Labrenzia sp. VG12: one gene and its partners. The protein of the gene in region 3 interacts with the protein of the main gene of each other region in a pairwise test. Links are inferred from orthologs where the notes say so. Each region holds a gene or a part of one and is shown on either strand. Other genes may lie near its edges. The genes, in order: CHH27_RS03095, secA and ybgC.

Region 1 (3,993 bases), 2.8 Mb from region 3 along the record:
ACCAGATCGGTCATGACCTGGTGCATGGAGACACCCGGTGCAAAGGCGTATTCGCCGGCTTTCAGATTGGTGGCGTTCTTGTAGAAGCGGATGCCGAGATTGAAGATCCACTCGTCAATCATGCTGTCGTCGATGACGCCCTGGCCGGCGAGACGGTCGGTGATGCCCGACAGGCCTGATCCGGAAGAGATCACAACCGTGGCGTCCGTCGCAAGCGGGCCGGCTTCCTCGAACTTCTTCTTGCCAAAGTAGAGAGCGCCGCCCACGGTCGCCAGACCGAAGACGGCCAGCGTGATCACCAGGTTGATCAGGATGACCAGCGGGTTGCGCACATGGCGGGAGCGCTGCGGCGGTGCCGGTGCCTGCTCCGGCTGCAAGGCTTCGCGCGGGCTTTTCGGCTTAATGCGCATATCGGTTCGCACCTCCAGGTTCGAGCCGCTTCTTGGCCGATATCGGCTCGAACACACCAGTTGTCACAAAAGAAATCGCACCGGACCGACAGAATCGGTCCGGTGCGGCAAATGTGAAGGGGTTATGCGGCAACTTTACGGAAGACAAGCGAGGCATTGGTGCCGCCGAACCCGAAGGAATTGGAAAGGGCGACATTGATGTCCAGCTTCTTCGGCTTGTGCGCCACCAGATCGATTTCCGTTTCCACTGAGGGATTGTCGAGATTGATCGTCGGCGGTGCCATGCTGTCGCGAATTGCGAGCACGGAGAAGATGGCCTCGACGGCGCCGGCGGCGCCCAGAAGGTGACCGATCGACGACTTGGTCGATGACATGGTCAGGCTCGAAGCGTGTTCCCCGGACAGGCGGGTCACGGCACCCAGTTCAATCTCGTCGCCGAGCGGCGTCGATGTGCCGTGGGCATTGACGTAGTCCACATCGGCCGGCGTCACCTCTGCGCGCTTCAGCGCTGCTTCCATGCACCGGTAGGCACCATCGCCATCGGAGGACGGCGCGGTGATGTGATAGGCGTCGCCGGACAGGCCATAGCCGATCACTTCGGCATAGATCTTGGCGCCGCGGCGGACGGCATGTTCATATTCTTCCAGAACCACAACGCCGGCGCCCTCGCCCATCACGAAGCCGTCGCGGGCAACGTCATACGGGCGGGAACCGCGTTCCGGTTCGTCGTTGAAGGCGGTGGACAGGGCGCGGCAAGCCGCAAATCCGGCCAGCGCCAGCCGGCAAACCGGCGATTCCGTACCACCGGCAACCATGACATCCGCGTCGCCGAAGGCGATCAGGCGGGACGCATCCCCGATGGCATGCGCGCCTGTGGAACAGGCGGTCACAACGGCGTGGTTGGGGCCCTTCAGGCCGTGCCGGATCGACACGTAGCCGCCGGCAAGGTTGATCAGGCGACCGGGAATGAAGAACGGCGAGACGCGGCGCGGACCCTTTTCAGCGAGCAGATGCGCGCCCTGTTCGATGCCCTGCAGACCACCGATGCCCGACCCTATCAGAACGCCGGAGCGTGCCTGCTGGTCGTAGGTTTCCGCCTTGTAGCCTGAATCGGCCATGGCCTGATCGGCAGCTGCCATCGCATAGACGATGAAGTCGTCGACCTTGCGCTGTTCCTTGACGTCCATCCAGTCATCCGGATTGAACGCTCCCTCGACGGACGGATCGCGGGGGATCTGGCAGGCGATTTGGCAGGCCAAATCGTCGACCTTGAAATTGGTGACCTTGTTGGCCCCGCTTTGTCCCTCAAGGATCTTTTTCCAAGTGACATCGACACCACAGCCAAGCGGCGTGACCATGCCCAACCCAGTTACGACAACTCGCCTCATACACCTGCACTTACGTTGGAAGGGCCGGGCGGGGATTCGACCCCGCCGGCCCGATCTTCAAATAGTTCTCAAGAAGGGCGAAAGGGCCCTTACTTGTTGGCTTCGAGAAACTTCACAGCGTCGCCAACAGTCAGAATGGTTTCTGCTGCGGTGTCCGGGATTTCCACGCCGAATTCTTCTTCGAATGCCATGACCAGCTCAACGGTGTCGAGGCTGTCTGCGCCCAGGTCGTCGATGAAGCTGGCGCCCTCGACAACTTTCTCAGCGTCTACACCGAGGTGCTCAACAACGATCTTCTTTACCCGATCCGCGATATCGCTCATTTTTCACTTCCTTAGTTTTCTCTAATCATCTCACGCGAAACTGCCCCTGACCGTCCATTAGCAAGCGGCGGTGCGAAATCGCGGCCTAAACTTCCTCGCACCGTCTAGCCGGAATCCCGGAGATCGGCGCAATTCGTAGCGATCGGCGGGTTGGTAACACACTTTGTTGACCTTTACCAGCCGGTCCAGACCGCTCTTGAGCGGCCCGGATTTTTTTTGCCTGCTTGGCGAAACTTCCTTTTAAATCATAGCCATGCCGCCATTGACGTGGAGTGTCTGCCCGGTCACGTAGGCAGCCTCGTCACTGGCAAGATATAGAGCGGCCGAAGCGATCTCGGCGGAAGTGCCCAAACGTCCTGCAGGGACACTTGTCAAAATCGATTCTTTTTGCTTGTCGTTCAGCGCGTCGGTCATGGCCGTTTCGATGAAACCCGGCGCAATCGTGTTGACGGTGATGTTGCGGCTGGCCACTTCCCGGGCAAGCGACTTGTACATGCCGATCATGCCCGCCTTGGCGGCGGCATAGTTCACCTGCCCCGGGTTGCCGGTCACGCCGACGACGGAGGTGATGCCGACAATCCGGCCGGAGCGGCGCTTCATCATGCCCTTGATGGCGGCGCGGCACAGACGGAAACCGGAGCTCAGGTTGACTTCGATCACCTGGTCCCATTCCTCGTCCTTCATGCGCATGAAGATGTTGTCGCGGGTGATACCGGCATTGTTGACCAGGATGTCAACGGAGCCCATTTTTTCTTCCGCAGCCGGAAGCAGCCCATCCACGGCGTCGCGATCGGACAGGTTGGCCGGTGTGACGAAGGCGCGCTCGCCGAGATCGGCGGCAAGCGCTTCCAGTTTCTCAGCCCGCGTTCCGGACAAGGAAACAGTCGCGCCCTGCGCATGAAGCGCACGCGCGATGGCCTCACCGATCCCGCCCGTGGCGCCGGTGACAAGCGCGTTTTTCCCTTGCAAGCTGAACATATGGAATCCTTCCGTTGTTGAGGTCGGCCCGGTCGGGCCACGTCGGGTCCTGGGAGATATAAGCCTTAACCGGAGATCTTTTCCAGAAGCGCGTCGATATCTTCCGGTGTATTCACGGCGATGCCGGTGGCTTCTTTGGCAATCCGCTTGATCATGCCGGTCAGAACCTTGCCGGTTCCAACTTCCACGAACGTGTCGACGCCGTTTTCGGCAAGCCAGGTCACGCTTTCGCGCCAGCGCACGGTGCCGGTGACCTGTTCAACGAGACGGGCCCGGATTTCGTCCGGATCGCTGATCGGCTGCGCCAGGACGTTGGCAACGAGCGGAACCTTCGGTGCGTTGATCTGGGCATTCGCCAGCGCTTCGGACATCTTGTCGGCAGCCGGCGCCATCAGGGCGCAATGGAACGGTGCACTGACCGGCAGCATGACTGCGCGGCGCGCGCCCTTGGCCTTGGCGATTTCAATGGCACGTTCGACAGCCGCCAGATGACCGGACACCACGACCTGACCCGGCGCATTGTCGTTTGCCGCCTGGCAGACTTCGCCCTGGGCGGCAGCTTCCGCGACTTCAACGGCCGCCTCGAACTCGAGCCCGAGCAGCGCAGCCATGGCGCCCTGCCCGACCGGCACTGCATTTTGCATGGCATCGCCGCGCACCCGCAGCAAACGTGCAGCCGTTCCGACATCCAGGCTGCCGGCAGCAGCCAGGGCCGAGTATTCACCAAGCGAATGCCCGGCGACGAAGGACACGCTGGCCGCAAGATCAAGACCGCGCGCCTCAAGCACGCGCATTGTCGCCAGGCTTACCGCCATCAGTGCAGGCTGAGCATTGGCGGTCAGCGTCAGGGCGTCTTCCGGTCCGGTCCACATGACATCGGACAGTTTCTGCCCG
Region 2 (4,463 bases), 290 kb from region 3 along the record:
GGCGAAATCGGCACCGCCGTCAAGTTCCTTGATGATGTCGTCAGCTTCCGCTTTTTCCTTCACCAGAATGTGACGCGCGTTGAGCTCTTCCGGCCCCTCATAGTCCGCGAATTCCTTGTCATAGGCTGCCTTGACAGCATCGTCGGAGATATCACCGTTGATTTTTTCGCCGAGATACGCGTTGCGCAGGGCGCGCAGCTGCAGGAATTCCAGCTGCTTCTGGAAATCGGGATCCTTGTCCAGGCCTTCGTCGCGTGCTGCCTGCGCCATCAGCTCCATGTCAATCATGACGTCAAGCAGCAGCTTGCGCCACTGGGCCGGCGGAAAACGCTGCAATTCCTGGCCAAGATCCTGGGCCGCAAACGCCATGTCGGCTTCCGTGATTTCCGCGTCACCGACCTTTGCGACCACATCGTCTGGTTCCTGGGCAGACAGCGAAGCGGATCCGAGCGACACGGCCAGGAGTGAAACGGCAAGCGCCTGAACCGGCCTGCGCATCGAAATTCGGAACATGAGAAGTCCTTTACCTATCGGAACTGTAATCTTTCTGGCCCCCGATCTTCGAGGGCGTGGCTACTTTGCGCATTCCTGCGGCGTTGACAAGCATACAGCCCCCTCTTATCTGTCGAGCGTCCTGGCTTGCGGGCCGGGAGGGCATCTTTTTGGCCGCATTCGCCGGCCAACGCGTTGCGCTTGGCGGCAACGTGGACAGCAATTGAGACGATTTCATGGGCAGGCGCCGGAATGCCAGTTGGCGCCGCCTGTTAGGGAAGGACCGCCACATGGCTGGCCTTGGCGCATTAGCACGTAAGATTTTCGGTTCGGCAAACGACCGGAAGGTAAAGTCATTTCGGGCAGTGGTTGATCAGATCAACGCCCTTGAACCGGAAGTCCAGACCCTCTCGGACGAGGCGCTTCGCGCCCGGACCGATGAATTCCGGGCGCAACTCAAGAACGGTGCAAAACTGGACGACCTTCTGGTCCCGGCCTTTGCCACCGTTCGCGAAGCCGCCCGGCGCGCCCTTGGACAGCGCCACTATGACGTCCAGCTGATCGGCGGCATGGTTCTGAATTCCGGACAGATTTCGGAAATGCGCACCGGTGAGGGCAAGACGCTGGTCGCAACGGCCCCTGTCTATCTCAACGCCCTGACTGGCCGCGGCGTCCACGTCGTCACCGTCAACGACTACCTGGCCCAGCGCGACAGCGAATGGATGGGACAGGTCTACAAGTTTCTGGGCCTGACCGTCGGCTGCATCACGCACGGCCTGTCCGACGAGGAACGCCGCGAAGCCTATGCCGCAGATGTCACCTACGGCACCAACAACGAATTCGGCTTCGACTACCTCCGCGACAACATGAAGCATGACCGTGCCTCGATGGTTCAGCGCGAACATGCCTTTGCCATCGTCGATGAGGTCGATTCCATCCTGGTTGACGAAGCCCGAACCCCGCTGATCATTTCCGGTCCGCTGGAAGACAGGTCCGAGTTCTACAACACCGTCGACGCCTTCATTCCGCAGCTGACCGAAGAAGACTACGAACTCGACGAGAAGCAGCGCTCGGCCACCTTTACCGAGGCCGGCAATGAAAAACTCGAAGGCCTGCTCAGCGAAGCCGAGCTGCTGAAGGGCGATTCGCTTTACGACGTCGAAAACGTCTCGATCGTGCACCACCTGCAGCAGGCGCTGAAAGCGCACAAACTGTTCCAGCGGGACAAGGACTACATCGTCCGCAATGACGAAGTGGTGATCATCGACGAGTTCACCGGCCGCATGATGCCGGGCCGCCGGTTCTCCGAAGGTCTGCACCAGGCCCTCGAGGCCCGCGAAAAGGTCCGCATTCAGCCGGAAAACCAGACCCTGGCGTCGATCACGTTCCAGAATTATTTCCGCATGTATGACAAGCTGGCCGGCATGACCGGTACAGCGTCGACGGAAGCAGACGAATTCGCCGACATCTACAAGCTGGAAGTGGTCGAGATCCCGACCAACCTTCCGGTCAAACGTGTCGACGACGACGATGAGGTCTACCGGACCTTTGAGGAAAAATTCGACGCCATCAGCAAGCTGATCGACGACTGCAAGGACCGGGGCCAGCCGGTTCTGGTCGGCACGACCTCGATCGAGAAATCGGAAATTCTCGCCGAGCTGCTGAAGAAGAAGCACGGTTACAAGCAGATCGACCTGTCCGACCCGGCGGCTTTTGCGGCCGCCCAGAAGAAGGACGGCGCCAAGTCCAAGGTGTTCGCGGTTCTGAACGCCCGCTACCACGAACAGGAAGCCTTCATTGTTGCCCAGGCCGGCCTGCCGGGCGCCGTCACCATCGCCACCAACATGGCCGGCCGCGGCACCGACATCCAGCTTGGCGGCAATGCCGACATGCAGATTGCGATGGAGCTCGGCGACATGCCCGAAGGCGAGGACCGCAGCGCGAAGGAAGCTGCGATCCGCGCCGAAGTGGAAGAAATGAAGCAGAAGGCGCTGGAGGCCGGCGGTCTTTACGTCATTGGCACCGAGCGCCACGAAAGCCGCCGCATCGACAACCAGCTCCGCGGCCGTTCCGGCCGTCAGGGTGACCCCGGCCACTCCAAGTTCTTCCTGTCGCTGCAGGATGACCTGATGCGCATCTTCGGCTCCGAGCGCATGGATTCCATGCTGCAGAAACTCGGACTGGAAGAAGGCGAAGCCATTATCCACCCGTGGATCAACAAGGCTTTGGAAAAGGCGCAGCAGAAGGTCGAGGCCCGCAACTTCGACATCCGCAAGAACCTCCTGAAATTCGACGATGTCATGAACGACCAGCGCAAGGTGGTCTTCGAACAGCGTATCGAACTGATGGACAGCGACGCCATCCAGGACGCCGTCACCGACATGCGTCACGACGTGGTCGACGATCTGGTTGCCAATCACATCCCCGAAAAGGCCTATCCCGAGCAATGGGACACAGAAGGCCTTCAGGAGGAAGTGCAGAAATACCTCAATCTCGACCTGCCGGTGAAGGACTGGGCCGACGAGGAAGGGATCGCGGACGAAGAGGTCAAGGACCGTCTGCGCAAGGCGGCCGACGAGGCCATGGCACAGAAGGTTGCCAAATACGGTCCCGAAGCGATGCGCTATGTCGAAAAAATGCTGCTGCTGCAGACCCTCGACAACCTGTGGCGCGAGCACCTGGCCAATCTCGATCACCTGCGTTCGGTGGTTGCCTTCCGCGGTTACGCCCAGCGCGATCCGCTGCAGGAATACAAGACCGAGGCTTTCACGCTGTTTGAATCCATGCTCGCCCAGTTGCGCCAGATGACCACGGCCCAGCTGCTGCGCATCGAGATCGTGACCGAACAGCCGCCGCAAATGCCGGAACAGCCGGAAATGCACCCCCATCACATCAACCCACTGACCGGGGAAGATGAAATGGCGTTGGCCGATGCGCAGGCTGCTGGCCTGGGTGCCCGCGATCCCGACAACCCGTCCACCTGGGGCAAGGTCGGCCGCAACGAAGCTTGCCCTTGCGGCTCTGGCAAGAAATTCAAGCATTGCCACGGCGCGCTCGTCTGAGCATAGGCTCCAGACACCAGAAATCGGCCGGCCCGGATGATCGGGCTGGCCTTTTTTGTGATTATCCGGCAGGTTGCGCCGATCCAAATTCACCGAGCTCTATATGCAAGAAGCTGCCGCCTCCAATATCTATATTTCCCGCAGGGGCGACCGGCGCCCCGATGACCCGCTGATCAGCCTGATCGTTCCGGCCTATAACGAGGCGGAGGTCATCGGTCATTTCCTTGAGGCGACCCGGCCTGTGCTCGAGGCCACGGGTCACGCTTACGAATATGTCTTTGTCGATGACGGCAGCCGGGATGACACCGCCAATATCCTGTCCAGCGAATTCAAGAACGGACTTCCCGGCCGTCTCCTGGGCCTGTCGCGCAACTTCGGCAAGGAAGCGGCACTGTCCGCAGGCCTCGAAGCCGCCAGGGGCGACATCGCCATCATCATCGATGCGGACCTTCAGGACCCTCCGGAGCTGATCCTGCAGATGCTTGACGGCTGGCGTGCCGGCTACGATGTCGTTTACGGGCTGAGGGTCGACCGGTCGTCCGACACCGTCATGAAGCGATCGACGGCTGGCATGTTCTACCGCCTGTTCAACCGGCTCGCCAATATCGACATGCCGGCGAACGCCGGCGATTTCCGCCTGATTGACCGGGTCGTGATCGACGCGCTGTTGCAGCTGCCGGAGCGAAACCGCTTCATGAAGGGGCTCTTTGCCTGGGTCGGGTTTCCGGCAATGGCCCTGCCCTACGAACGGCCGCCTCGCAAGGCGGGAACCGGCAAGTTCAACTACTGGAAGCTCTGGAACTTTGCCCTGGACGGGTTGACCGGCTTCACCACACTACCGCTTCGGGTCTGGTTCTATGGCGGCGCTCTGGTCTCTCTCGGTGCCTTTGCCTATGCGCTTTATCTGAC
Region 3 (3,981 bases):
GGGGTGTCGCTCGGCTGAACGGCTGCCACATCGCGGATCTCTGCGGTTCTTTCGCCGAGCCTCAGCTGCGTGAACTCCTCCACCGGGATCAGGTCGACCGGCAGGGATTCCACTTGCGGCACGGTAAAGCTCTCCGCGTTCGGAAAGGCGATCAAGCCCCAGACCAGAATTGCCGAATGACCGGCCAAAGACGCGATGAGACCAGCGCGCATGACGCGTTACGAGTCCCGTTCTTCCAGAGTGACCAGACCGAGCCTTTTGAACCCGGCCGCGCTTATCCGGCCCATGAGACGCATCATGGTGCCGTAATCCGCATCCTGATCGCCGCGCACATAGATGCGCTCATCGTAGCCGTTCTCGGCAATCGCCTCGAGTTTCGGCACGATTTCCTCGATCGTGATCGGAGTGTCCTGAATGAAGATTTCTCCGCTGGAGTTCACCGAAATCGTGATCGGTTCCGTATCGCCTTCCAGCGCCTTGGCGCGTGTTTCGGGCAGGTCGATCGGCACGCCAACGGTCAGCAGCGGTGCAGCCACCATGAAGATGATCAGGAGCACCAGCATGACGTCGACAAACGGCGTCACGTTGATCTCGCTCATCGGCGCATGCCGCCGCCGACGCCGCCCGCGGCGCCCGCCTGACTGTCCGGACCCGACCTGCATGGCCATGGCTCAGCCCCTCTCGTCGATCTGGCGGGACAGGATCGCCGAAAACTCGTCCGCGAACCCTTCCATGCGGGCCACGGCCTTGCCGACGTCGTTGTTGAACTTGTTGTAGGCAATCACCGCCGGGATGGCCGCCAGCAGGCCAAGGGCCGTCGCGAACAGGGCTTCGGCGATACCCGGAGCGACAACGGCAAGGTTCGTGCTTTCGGAAGCCGCAATCGCCTGGAAGGCTGTCATGATGCCCCAGACCGTGCCGAACAGACCGATGAAAGGTGCCGCCGAGCCGACGGTCGCCAGAATGAGCAAGCGGTTTTCGAGACGCTCGGCCTCCCGCTGTATGGTGACGTCCATGACCCGGTCGATGCGCTGCTGCAGGCTGCCGATCGCCGGGCGCGCCCCTTCATGGCTGCGTTTCCACTCACGCATGGCCGCCACGAACAGCGCCGCCATGGAATGGTTCACGCGGTTATGAAGCGTGTTGTAAAGCTCTTCGAGCGACTGGCCGGACCAGAACACGGTTTCAAACCGGTTCATCTGCCGCCGTGTGCGGCCAATCAGCATGACTTTGTCGACAATAATCGCCCAGCACCAGACCGATGCGGCCAGGAGGCCGATCATGACGAGCTGAACGACGAGATGCGCCTGCCAGAACAGCGCGAAAAACGAAATGCCGCCTTCCGGCGCTGCCAATGTCGATTCGACAAGTGTTTCCATTATTTCAATGACCCCTGGGTCGGCTGTCGCTGGTTGCGTTCAAGGTTGCGAAACGACAGCGAGGAACCGGAATCCTTCGACCGGTTCTCATGACCAGTCGCCTCTCTGACGTTTGAATTTGTCAAAACTGGGACTTTCTGGTCAAAGAACGTCCCCCCTTAAAGGAATCAATTAAGGTTACTGCAAGATTAACGCAGTAAAGTGTATTGAAACTATTTTCCGTTCCTGAGGCACATGTCCGTACCCAGGTTCGGCCAAGCAGTTCAATTGTCGATGTTTTCCGAAGGCGCGTGGTTCTGAAGGCGCTCGGACAGGATCTGCGGTAACCGGGTCGGTCGACCTTCCCCGGTGATCACGGCAACCGTGACCGCGGCCGATACCAGAAGTTCATCGCCGCGATGGATCAGCTGATCGAGCCGGATTCGCGCGCCCTTGTATTCCGCAAGACTGGTGTGAACTTCCAGGACATCGTCAATCCGCGCCGGCTTCTGGAAGTCCAGCGTCATGGAGCGCACCGCAAAGGCCAGGCTGGCGCCATGTGCACCTGACGCCATATCCGCGTGGTGAATGCCCATCAGGCGCAGAAAATCGGACCGGGCCCTTTCAAAAAACCGCACATAAGCACCGTGATAGACAATGCCCGTGAAATCGGTGTCTTCATAATAGACCCGGACGGGAAGAACATGACCACCTTCTTCCAGGCGGCCGGAGAGATCGGGCCAGTCGGACACGGCAAACCTCATCTTTTCAAAAGAAACGGCCGCCCGGTCACCCGACCGGACGGCCCAACTGCGTCTTACCTATGGTGGCGACTACGCTGCTGCAACCTCGGACAGGAATTTCTCGACCGACGCGCGCAGGTGTTCCGCCTGCTGCTTCATCTCCAGCGTCGCTGTCAGCATGTCACCAACCGCCTGGGAGTTTTCCGCGACACCTTCGTTGAGCGAGGCCACCGTGTTGGCCACGCTGCGTGTGCCATCCGCGGCCTCTGCCACGTTGCGTGAAATCTCGCTCGTGGCTGCGCCCTGCTGCTGAACGGCATCGGAAATGGTCGTTGTATAGGAGTTGACCTCCTCGACGGATTCCGAAACCCGTGCAATTTCTTCCACCGCTTCGGTGGTGGATGCCTGGATCGCGGCAATCTGCGTCGAGATTTCTTCGGTCGCTTTTGCGGTCTGCCCGGCCAGCGATTTCACCTCGGAGGCAACAACCGCAAAGCCCTTGCCGGCATCGCCGGCACGGGCAGCTTCGATGGTTGCGTTCAGGGCCAGAAGGTTGGTCTGTTCGGCAATTTCGGAGATCAGCGAGACAACGTCGCCGATCTTGTTGGCGGCTTCCGCAAGACCGGAGATCTTGGAATTTGAGCTCTGCGCTGCCGTCGTGGTCTGGGACACGATCGAAGCCGTGGTTTCGACCTGTCGGGATATTTCCGAAATCGACGCGTTGAGTTCTTCCGTCGCCGAGGCGACCGCCTGGACGTTGGACGAGGCGTTTTCCGACGTGGAAACCGCCGTCTGCCCCTGGTCGGACGCGGAGGCCGACCGCTCGTTCAGCGCTGAGGAGACATCCTCAACCCGCGCGATATTGGTTTCCACCAACTCCAGCACTGCCTGGGATTCAGCCCGGAACTCAGCAATCAACGAGTCGATCAGCTTTTCGCGCTTCTCGCGGGCGATGTGCCCGACCTTGCGTTCCGAAGCCAGCCGCTCACGTTCAACGGAGTTGTCCTTGAAGACCTCGATGCAGCGCGCCATGCGGCCGATTTCGTCAGACCGCTCTGTCGCTTCAACCGCAACTTCCAGGTCACCGTCGGCGATCTTGCGCGCCGCATCCGACAAGCGCTCCATCGGCGCGAACATGCGCCGTGTCACCCACCAGATCAGACCAACGATCGGCACGAGGCAAAGAAACCCGGAAATGACGGCGCCGAAGGTGATCCGGTCAGCCGCAGCCGACAGTTCGGTCTGTTTCACCGCAGCGACCACACCGAAGGGCGCGTCAATGAAGGTATTGCTGGCCTCGGCAAAACGATAGACACCGTCCTCCAGGCTGAGAAGGCGATCGTCCACGCGGATGTCAGAGATGGAATGAACGGCCGCTGCCTGGCCATCCGCTCCCAACTGAACCAGCTTGCCAACAGAATCGGACAGGAACACCAGCTCGCTTTCGCCAAGCCCGGTCTTTTCATTGAGGAGCGAGGCCAGATGCTGCATATCGACCGTGAAGGCAACCGCGCCGAAGAACCGGTCAAGATAAAACACCGGTGCTGCCAGCACCGCCGTGACGGACCCGTCTTCGGCCGTGACAAAGCCAGACGAGTAGATCTGCCCGCCCGCGAGGGTTTCGGCCTTTGCAGCAGCATGGAGCTTGCCCATCGCGATCTGGACGGGATGCCCCGCAATCTGCGCATCGTCCACATGGTAGCCAAACTCCGGCCCCTTGCGGTAGGTGTAAGTGATGAACCCTTCCGGATTGGTCAGCGCCGCATCGGAGAAAAGGCCCTGCCCGATCAGGTCCTCGTAGATCGGGTGAACGACCTTGTGATTGTTCACGTAGTAGTTGGATTCCGCAGGCTCGACCAAGAGGTGGCGCGCTTCCGGGT

Evidence for each region.
Region 1: the proteins of ybgC (region 3) and CHH27_RS03095 interact in binary tests that used the Escherichia coli proteins (3 or more experiments, as listed by UniProt). The link is inferred for Labrenzia sp. VG12 from one-to-one orthologs.
Region 2: the proteins of ybgC (region 3) and secA interact in binary tests that used the Escherichia coli proteins (3 or more experiments, as listed by UniProt). The link is inferred for Labrenzia sp. VG12 from one-to-one orthologs.

What each region holds. Positions count from the first base shown.
Region 1 is NZ_CP022529.1:666,533-670,525, reverse strand. The notes cover bases 505-3,338. They hold CHH27_RS03095 (acyl carrier protein), read right to left. Parts: upstream 2,122-3,338; coding sequence 1,888-2,121; downstream 505-1,887. Other genes in these bases: fabD (ACP S-malonyltransferase), read right to left, coding at 3,165-3,338; fabG (3-oxoacyl-[acyl-carrier-protein] reductase), read right to left, coding at 2,362-3,099; fabF (beta-ketoacyl-ACP synthase II), read right to left, coding at 533-1,798. Also shown: endolytic transglycosylase MltG, read right to left, coding at 1-410; more of fabD, read right to left, coding at 3,339-3,993. UniProt on the Escherichia coli protein: Carrier of the growing fatty acid chain in fatty acid biosynthesis.
Region 2 is NZ_CP022529.1:3,739,444-3,743,906, forward strand. Bases 451-3,754 are described here. They hold secA (preprotein translocase subunit SecA), read left to right. Parts: upstream 451-782; coding sequence 783-3,554; downstream 3,555-3,754. Other genes in these bases: CHH27_RS17245 (peptidylprolyl isomerase), read right to left, coding at 451-513; CHH27_RS17255 (glycosyltransferase family 2 protein), read left to right, coding at 3,658-3,754. Outside these bases: more of CHH27_RS17245, read right to left, coding at 1-450; more of CHH27_RS17255, read left to right, coding at 3,755-4,463. UniProt on the Escherichia coli protein: Required for protein export, interacts with the SecYEG preprotein conducting channel.
Region 3 is NZ_CP022529.1:3,448,255-3,452,235, forward strand. The notes cover bases 377-3,198. They hold ybgC (tol-pal system-associated acyl-CoA thioesterase), read right to left. Parts: upstream 2,111-3,198; coding sequence 1,643-2,110; downstream 377-1,642. Other genes in these bases: tolR (protein TolR), read right to left, coding at 377-668; tolQ (protein TolQ), read right to left, coding at 672-1,379; CHH27_RS15890 (methyl-accepting chemotaxis protein), read right to left, coding at 2,192-3,198. In the rest of the region: CHH27_RS15870 (TonB C-terminal domain-containing protein), read right to left, coding at 1-212; more of tolR, read right to left, coding at 219-376; more of CHH27_RS15890, read right to left, coding at 3,199-3,981.